Regions from separate parts of the Diaphorobacter sp. C33 genome, predicted to be linked through region 4. Evidence: predicted binding sites of a transcription regulator. Region 4 holds the regulator's gene; each other region holds the start of a gene.

The links. Region 4 encodes sigma-54, which starts transcription at its own class of promoters, with help from an activator protein. Its sites were predicted from a motif close to TGGCANGNAANCTGCTTT; they were not measured.
Region 1: the regulator sigma-54 is predicted to act here: its motif matches at 1,200-1,217, upstream of glnA (type I glutamate--ammonia ligase).
Region 2: the regulator sigma-54 is predicted to act here: its motif matches at 834-851, upstream of QY917_RS13290 (pilin).
Region 3: the regulator sigma-54 is predicted to act here: its motif matches at 1,271-1,288, upstream of nirB (nitrite reductase large subunit NirB).

The regions. Positions count from the first base shown of each region.
Region 1 is NZ_CP129980.1:444,831-447,033, reverse strand. Features, by position in the region: gene glnA (type I glutamate--ammonia ligase) at 1-1,151, opposite strand, end outside; gene QY917_RS02145 (molybdopterin-binding protein) at 1,308-2,129, opposite strand; gene QY917_RS02140 (EI24 domain-containing protein) at 2,126-2,203, opposite strand, start outside.
Region 2 is NZ_CP129980.1:2,824,442-2,826,644, reverse strand. Features, by position in the region: gene QY917_RS13295 (FHA domain-containing protein) at 1-568, shown strand, start outside; gene QY917_RS13290 (pilin) at 912-1,475, shown strand; gene tfpZ (TfpX/TfpZ family type IV pilin accessory protein) at 1,556-2,203, shown strand, end outside.
Region 3 is NZ_CP129980.1:1,702,073-1,704,275, forward strand. Features, by position in the region: gene QY917_RS08080 (efflux transporter outer membrane subunit) at 1-967, shown strand, start outside; gene nirB (nitrite reductase large subunit NirB) at 1,456-2,203, shown strand, end outside.
Region 4 is NZ_CP129980.1:3,304,702-3,306,904, reverse strand. Features, by position in the region: gene QY917_RS15580 (thioesterase family protein) at 1-249, opposite strand, end outside; gene QY917_RS15575 (RNA polymerase factor sigma-54) at 253-1,830, opposite strand; gene lptB (LPS export ABC transporter ATP-binding protein) at 1,883-2,203, opposite strand, start outside.

The sequences.
Region 1 (2,203 bases), 820 kb from region 4:
CCGTCCAGACCCGCCATCAGCAGGGCCGCAAAGCCCAGGTAGGGGTTCATCAGCGGATCGGGGAAGCGCGCTTCCACGCGGCGGCCCTTCGGGTTGGCCACGAACGGGATGCGGATGGAGGCCGAGCGGTTCTTGGCCGAGTAAGCCAGCTTCACCGGCGCCTCGAAGTGCGGCACCAGACGCTTGTAGCTGTTGGTGCCCGGGTTCGTGATGGCGTTCAGTGCGCGAGCGTGCTTGATGATGCCGCCGATGTAGTACAGCGCGAAGTCCGACAGACCCGCATAGCCGTCGCCGGCGAACAGGTTCTTGCCGTCCTTCCAGACCGACTGGTGCACGTGCATGCCCGAGCCGTTGTCGCCGTGGTAGGGCTTGGGCATGAAGGTGGCGGTCTTGCCGTAGGCGTTGGCCACGTTGTGGATCACGTACTTCTGCAGCATGGTCCAGTCGGCACGCTCCACCAGCGTGCTGAACCGGGTGCCGATCTCGTTCTGGCCGGCACCGGCCACTTCGTGGTGGAACACCTCGACCGGAATGCCCAGGGATTCAAGGATCAGGGACATCTCTGCGCGCATGTCCTGTGTGCTGTCGACCGGGGGCACGGGGAAATAGCCGCCCTTGGTGGTGGGACGGTGGCCACGGTTGCCGCCTTCGAGCTTGGCGCCGGTATTCCAGGGGGCTTCGTACTCTTCGATCTCGTAGAAGGTGTGGTTGGGATCGGTGCTCCAGCGCACGCCGTCGAAGATGAAGAACTCGGGCTCCGGGCCGAAATAGGCCGTGTCGCCCATGCCGGAGGCCTTCAGGTACGCCTCGGCGCGCTTGGCGATGGAGCGCGGGTCGCGGTCGTAGGCCTTGCCGTCGGCCGGCTCCACCACGTCACACGCCATGATCATGGTGGTTTCTTCGAAGAACGGGTCGATGTTGGCGGTGTTCGGATCGGGCATGAGCAGCATGTCCGACGCCTCGATACCCTTCCAGCCGGCGACCGACGAGCCGTCGAACGCATGGCCCGAGGCGAACTTGTCTTCGTCGAAGTGCGAGATCGGCACGGTGACGTGCTGTTCCTTGCCGCGGGTATCCGTGAAGCGGAAGTCCACGAACTTGACTTCGTTTTCCTTCACCATCTTCATCACGTCTGCAACGGTCTTGGCCATCAGGGTTCTCCAGGGATAGAAGTGCTCATCAACAATGATGCGCACAGAAAAGCAGTTTGCGTGCCAGCGAATGGGGACACCCGTACGGGGCAAGCCGGGCGCAGAGCCCTGCGGCGGCGCACCAATCGCGTGCAGGATTTTAAGTGGCCCACCTTCTTACCATTTGCGCACCATTTCAGGGCCTATGGATGCACCTGTTTGGTGCAAACCTTCCTGCAGCGCCTGCCACGCGGCAGGCACCAAGGCAGCGGCCCCCTTGACGCCCAATTCCACATGGCGCCCGTGCACCGGATGGTCCACGCTCGGCAGGCTGAACACCTTGATCCCCGGATGTCCGGCCTCGATCCGCTCCATGAGCGGGGTCAGCGCGGCTTCCATCGCGCCGTAAAGCACGACGGAGCGCTCCATCTGCGGCTGCTGGTTGAACCACGGGGCACAGTAATGCTGGAGTGCCCAGTCCACCATAGGCCAAGCCATGACCGGGAACCCCGGCACGAAATGCACCATGCCGCCCCCAGGGCCGTCACACGAGAAGCCGGGGATCTTGTTGTAAGGGTTGGGAATGATGCGCGCGCCCTCAGGAAAAACGCCCATGTTCAGCCGATGCAGATTGTCGGCGCGGTCGGGGTCGAACGCCTCGCCCTGCTCCCGTGCCACATCCTGCATGCGCTCGGTGATTAGGCGCTTGGCCTCGGGGTGCAGGACCAGCGGGCGTTGCAATGCGGCCGCCGCGCACTGGCGCGTGTGGTCGTCGGGAGTGGCACCAATGCCGCCGCAACTGAACACGATGTCCGACGAGGCAAAGGCCCGCTGCAGCGCCGCCGTGATGCGCGGACGGTCGTCGCCTACGTAGTCCGCATAGGACAGCGCAAGCCCGCGTGCCGCAAGCAGTTCGATGACCTTAGCGAGGTGCTTGTCCGCCCGCTTGCCCGAGAGGATTTCATCGCCAACGATGATGAGGCCGAAAGCCGGTGTCATGGGTTGTCCTGCAGCTGAGACGAGGATGGCAAAGAAGGCGCTGGCGTTGCGGGCGCGGCGGTTGCAGGCGTATC
Region 2 (2,203 bases), 480 kb from region 4:
AACGGTAGGCCGCCGCCCCTACAACGACGTGGTCATCGACAACCTTGCCGTCAGTGGTGAACATGCGGTCTTCCTCATGAATGGGGACGATGTAGAAGTGGAAGACCTGGGCAGCACCAATGGCACCTATGTCAATGGCAAGGCCATCAAGCGACAGCCTTTGCGCAACGGCGACACGGTGGAATTGGGGAAGTACAAAATCCGCTTCCTGCACGAAGAGCCTGGTCACGACTATGAGAAGACGATGGTCTTTAAGCCGGGCATGTTGCCGCCGCTGGCCAAGCCTGCGGCCTCTGCTCCAGTCGTGCTGAGCGCCGCCGTACGGGTGATGAACGGCCCCGCCGCTGGCCGTGAGGTGGCGCTGACAAAAGTGGTTACCACCATTGGCAAGCCCGGCGTGGCCGTGGCTTCCATTACCAAGCGGCACAGCGGCTTCGTCCTGGCTCATGTGGAGGGGGGTGACTTTCCGTTGCTGAACGGGGCCCCGGTGGGGGGGAGTCCCGTCACCCTCAAAAATGGCGACCGCATCGCGCTGGCCAGTACCGAGATGGAGTTTGTGCAAGGCTAGAGCGTGCAGAGGGCAACGCTAGTGTGGCGATCATTAGCGCTTCGCTTTTAAAAGCCGTTAGCGCCTGATGGGAGAAGGGGTGCTGCCGCGGGTCGCAGAATGCCACGCTGCTTCTAACAGACCGAATTGCGTAGTTCTCCACGTAGAACACCTTAGGGTGACAAATGTGTCGACGTGTGACCGATTGGTTAGGTTTTTCCTTTGCTGGGTCAAGGAAACTGGTGAAAAATGTCGCGCACTGCAACGTTTGGTTGCATTTTGATGTTGGCACAGAAGCTGCTCAAGTGTTTTCAACCCGCAGGATTCGTCTGCGGGGGCTATTACCTAATTCTGAGGAGGATTTATGAAGCGTACCCTGCAACAAGGTTTCACCCTGATCGAATTGATGATCGTGGTGGCCATCATCGGTATTTTGGCCGCCATTGCGCTGCCTGCTTATCAAGACTATACGATCCGTACCAAGGTTTCTGAGGGCTTGGTTCTGGCTTCTGGTCAAAAGCCCATCGTTGCAGACAATGCGGCTAATGCCACGCCTGATGCATCAGGTGGTTTGTTCGCCAGCATGGAAACGGCTGCGCCAGGTGCTGCTGCTGCGCCTTGCAATGCCGCAGGTACTTGCAGTCTGAATGGCGGAACAACTGCTGCTCCTCTGACGAAGAATGTCGAGAGCATTGTTGGCACCACGGCTGATGGCCATATGGTGATTTCGTACACGCCCGCTCTGGTGCCAGCTGCAAGCAACATTCTGGAATTGTGGCCTACTGCTAACGGCGCCGTTTTGGCCGCAGGTACGCCTCCGAATGGTCCACTGAAGTGGACTTGCTACACGGCGGGCAAGGCTGCAGTTGATGGTGCTACGAACGGCGCCACGCTGCAGCCCAAGTATGCACCTGCTGAGTGCCGTTAATACCTGTGTGATGGGCTGATTTCAGCCCAACAAAAAGGGCTCCGGGAAATCGGGGTCCTTTTTTCTTTTGGCTTTCCGTCATGATGGTCCGTTTTCTCAAATCCCAGGCAACCGCCCGTGCAGTACTGATCCATTTTGGAATTAGTGCGTGCATTGCTTTGCTCATGGCTTTTGTTGTTTTTGGCCTATGGTTTGGTGCGCCTTTCCGTACATTAGCCGGGGGGCTACATCTATTCTGGTTGCTGATCGGTGTAGACGTTGTCTGCGGTCCGCTGCTTACTGCTGTTCTATTCAATCCGTCGAAGTCGCGTCGTGAATTGACACTAGACCTTTCATTGGTGGCGCTGTTGCAAATTGCAGCCCTTGCCTACGGTGTATATAGCATTGCATTAGCGCGCCCAGTGGTGGTAGCAGCCGAGGTTGATCGTTTTGTGGTTGTTTCGGCGGTCCAGATTAACCGCGATGATTTGCACGAGGCGCCTACCCAGTTTCGCAAATTGTCGTGGACGGGGCCTGTGGTGTTGGGCATCCGAGCACCGCGCGATGGCGATGACACACTTCGCAGCATTGAACTGTCATTGCAGGGTATGGAGCCCAGTGTGCGTCCTGGTTGGTGGCAAAACTATGAGGAAAGTCGCCTCGCAGTCCAATCACGTATGAAACCTATTACGGCCTTGCGGGCTGCGAGGCCCCCGGAAGAACAGACGGCTATTGATATTGCTGTTCAA
Region 3 (2,203 bases), 1.6 Mb from region 4:
CCAGCAGGCCCTGGAGCTCACGCAGCGCAGCCATGAACTGGGCGCCAGCTCGGGCCTGGTGCTGGCGCAGGCCCAGTCGGCGGCCGACACCGCACGCGTGGATGCGGCCGCCTTCGTCTCGCAGCTGGCGCGCAGCCGCAACGCCTTGGCCCTGCTGGTGGGATCGCCCGTGCCCCCAGCGTTGTTGCCCGCCAGCGTGGCCACCGTGGAAACGGCCATGTCGGTCACGGCCATGGCGGGCCCGGCCACGGCTGCAACCCAGCCCTCTCCCGGCACCGGTACTGCGGACGTTCCGGCCCCCCGGTCCCCCGTCCCCGCGCTGGCCGATCCCGCGGCGCCCGCAACGGCGCTGCTGGCCGTGCCTGCAGACGTTCCGTCCAGCGTGCTGCTGCGCCGCCCCGACGTGCGCGCGGCCGAGCATGCACTGCAGGGCGCCACGGCCAATATCGGCGCGGCCCGCGCGGCGTTCTTTCCGTCGATCACGCTCACGGCCTCGGTGGGCACGGCCAGCAATGCGCTGTCGGGCCTGTTCGAGGGCGGCAACGGCACCTGGGCGTTCGCACCGCAGATCCGCCTGCCGATCTTCGACGCCGGCCGCAACCAGGCCAACCTGCGCGTGGCCGAGGTGACGCGCGACACCGCCGTGGCCCAGTACGAGAAGGCCATCCAGACCGCCTTCCGCGAGGTGTCCGACGCGCTGGCCGAGCGCGCCACGCTCACTGAGCGCCTGCAGGCGCAGGGCTCGCTGGTGCAGGCCACGCAGCGCACGCTGCAGCTGTCGGATGCACGCTTTCGCCTCGGTGCGGACAACTACCTCGCCGTGCTGGACGCGCAGCGCACGCTGTATGCCGCACAGCAGGCGCAGATCACGCTGCAATTGGCCGAGCAGGTCAACCGCGTGACGCTCTACAAGGTGCTGGGCGGCGCCTGGACGGACCCAACACCACCGCCGGCAGGCGGCTCCTGATTCCATCGCTGGCAGCGCTTGAGGGGCAAGCGCTGGACGCTGTTTTTGTTCAATTGCGGTGCATCGGGCGCGCACGCAGGGGCCGTGTCACCGGCACAACATCCCCTACGAGGTCCGGGCGCAATCAGGACGCCAGCGCCCGCACCATCGCGCCGCCACTTGCACCACGGCGGTGCGCAGCCCGCCACGCCCGGCCACGTGCGCGATTGCTACTAAAACCATAGCTTCTCGCGCTTACCCATCAAGCGCTAGCGGACTATTCAGCCCATCCCATGAGCGCGCACCTCTCACCCCGCCGCACCCTGGCACGCCCATTGCATTGAAGCCAGCGCGGCCACGGTAGGCCGCAGCGCGTGCCCTCTCCAACGGCGGAGGCAGGGCTCGCGGGACGAAGGCGTCCCCACCCGCAACCAGGCCCCTGCCCGGTGCGGCGTGCGGACGCCTTTTTTGTTGATGTGGCTGCGCGGGGCATTCCCGCCGGGGAGACGATGGTGAAGCAATCCAGGCTGGTGATGGTGGGCAATGGCATGGCAGGCGTGCGCGCGCTGGAAGAGCTGCTCAAGATCGCGCCCGACCTCTACGACATCACGGTGTTCGGCGCCGAGCCGCACCCCAACTACAACCGCATCCTGCTGTCGCCCGTGCTGGCGGGCGAGCAGACGCTGGAGGAGATCGTCCTCAACGACTGGTCCTGGTATGCGGACCACCACATCACGCTGCACGCAGGGTGCACCGTGACCCATGTGGACCGCACGCGGCGCACCGTGCATGGCGTGGCGCAGGACGGCCGCACCGTCGAGGCGCCCTACGACCGGCTGATCCTCGCCACGGGCTCCAACCCATTCATGCTGCCCATTCCGGGCCGTGAGCTGCCCGGCGTGCTGGCTTACCGCGACATCGCGGACACGCAGGCCATGATCGACGCTGCCGCCAGCTACAAGCACGCCGTAGTGATCGGCGGCGGCCTGCTGGGCCTGGAGGCGGCCAACGGCCTCATGAAGCGCGGCATGCAGGTCACCGTGGTGCATGCGGGCGAGTGGCTCATGGAGCGCCAGCTTGACGACGTGGCGGGCAAGCTGCTGCAGCAGTCGCTGGCCGAGCGCGGCATGCAGTTCCTCATGCAGGCGCAGACGCAGGAACTGGTGGCCGGCGGCGACGGCCGCGTGGCCGCGGTGCGCTTCAAGGACGGCAGCGAGGTGTCCGCCCAGCTTGTGGTGATGGCCGTGGGCATCCGCC
Region 4 (2,203 bases):
GCGCAGCGTCTCGCCGTGGAACGCCTCGGACTTGTACTGCGCCACGATGTCGCCCACCACGGTGGACAGGCCCGCCACGTCGGCCTCGGGGTAACCCAGCGACTTGAAGAAACGCACGCGCGCCTCGGACACGAGGCTGAGCAACTGCGCGTTGTCCAGGTGTCCGCCCTGGTTGACATGGCTGATGTAGATCTGCAGCTCGGTACTGAAGCCGAAGTGCGGGGGAAGGTCGAAGACGACGCGTGCCATGGTTCAAAGTGCCTTGCGGAGGTTGGCCGGGGCGATCTTGAGCGCCTCACGGTATTTGGCCACGGTGCGGCGCGCACATTCAATGCCCTGCTCCTTGAGCATCTCGGCGATCTGGCTGTCCGACAGCGGCTTGTGCGGGTTCTCGGCCGCGATGAACTGCTTGATGAGCGCGCGCACGGCCGTGCTGGAGGCGTTGCCGCCGGTTTCGGTGCCCAGCCCCGAGCCGAAGAAATACTTGAGTTCGTAGGTGCCTTGCGGCGTGGCCATGTACTTGGCGGTGGTCACGCGGCTGATGGTGGACTCGTGCAGGCCCAGTTCATCGGCAATGTCGCGCAGCACCAGCGGGCGCATGGCCAGTTCGCCATGCACGAAGAAGTTCTTCTGCCGCTCCACGATGGCGCGCGACACGCGCAGGATGGTGTCAAAACGCTGCTGGATGTTCTTGATGAACCAACGCGCCTCCTGCAGCCGTGCCTGCAGCGCCTGGTGGCCTTCGCCACGGCCGCCGCGCAACGCACCGGCGTAGATGTCGTGCACGCGCAGGCGCGGCATCACGTCCGGGTTGAGCTGCACGCTGAAGTTCTGCTGTCCGCCGCGGCCGGTTTTCTTGACGATCACGTCGGGCACGATGATGTTGCGGTCCACGTCGGCAAAGCGCCTGCCCGGGCGTGGCTCCAGCCGCGCGATCAAGGCCATCGCGGCGCGCGTGCGCTCTTCGCTGGTGCCGCAGGCCTGCGCCAGGCGGCGCACGTCGCGCTTGGCCAGCAGGTCCAGCGGCTGGTCGCAAATGGCCAGCGCGGCCTGGATCACGTCGGGGTCGCCCTCTTCGTCCTGGTCCATCGCACGCAGCTGCAGCGTGAGGCATTCGGCCAGGCCGCGCGCGCCCACGCCCGCGGGTTCCAGGCTTTGCAGCAGGCGCAGCGCCACGGTGAAGCGGTGCACCAATTCATCGAGTTGCTCGGGGTCTTCGGTGCCCGCCAGGCTGGCGGCCAGGTCCTGCAGCGACTCGTCCAGGTAGCCGTCGTCGTTCAGCGATTCGATGAGGAAGCGCAGCGCGGCCATGTCCAGCTCGGACAGGCGCAGCGCCAGCGCCTGGCGATGCAGGAAGGCCGTGAGCGACTCCTGGCTGCGGGCCAGCTCGGTGGCGTCCACCTCGTCGTCGCTCCCCGCGCCGGCACCGTTGCGCGCCGGGGCGTCGCCGCCCCACTCGCTGTCGTCGGGCGCCAGGTCTACCGAGCCGTCGCCTTCCCAGTCCGCGGGTTCGGCCGTGGATTCGGCTGTGGAGGTTTCTGCATCATTTTGGCTTGTAGCGCTTTCCTGCCCTGCGCTGACAGCTCCTGAATAAATAGCATCTTCAACTTCTCGGTCTTGCTCGCTCACCGGTGCATCGGCCTGGGCCAGGCCGAACTCCTCGCGCGGGGCCTCTTCCAGCGTGCGCTCCAGGAAGGGGTTCTCGTCGAGCATTTGCTCGACCTCCTGGGCCAGCTCCAGCGTGGACAGCTGCAGCAGGCGGATCGACTGCTGCAACTGCGGTGTGAGCGCCAGGTGCTGCGAGACGCGCAGCGACAGGCCGGGCTTCATGGCCTGCAACCCACTGTCTGGTCCTGCATCGCGCCGTGGTCGCCCATCACTCTCACATGCGGAAGTGCTCGCCCAGGTACACCCGGCGCACTTCCGCGTTGTCGACGATGTCCGACGGCGTACCCTGAGCCAGCACCTGGCCGTCGCTGATGATGAAGGCGTGGTCGCAGATGCCCAGCGTCTCACGCACGTTGTGGTCGGTGATCAGCACGCCAATGCCGCGCGCCTTGAGAAAGCCAATGATGCGCTGGATCTCGATCACGGCGATCGGGTCGATGCCGGCGAAGGGCTCATCCAGCAGGATGAAGCGCGGCTGCGTGGCCAGCGCGCGCGCGATCTCCACGCGCCGGCGCTCGCCGCCCGACAGCGCCAG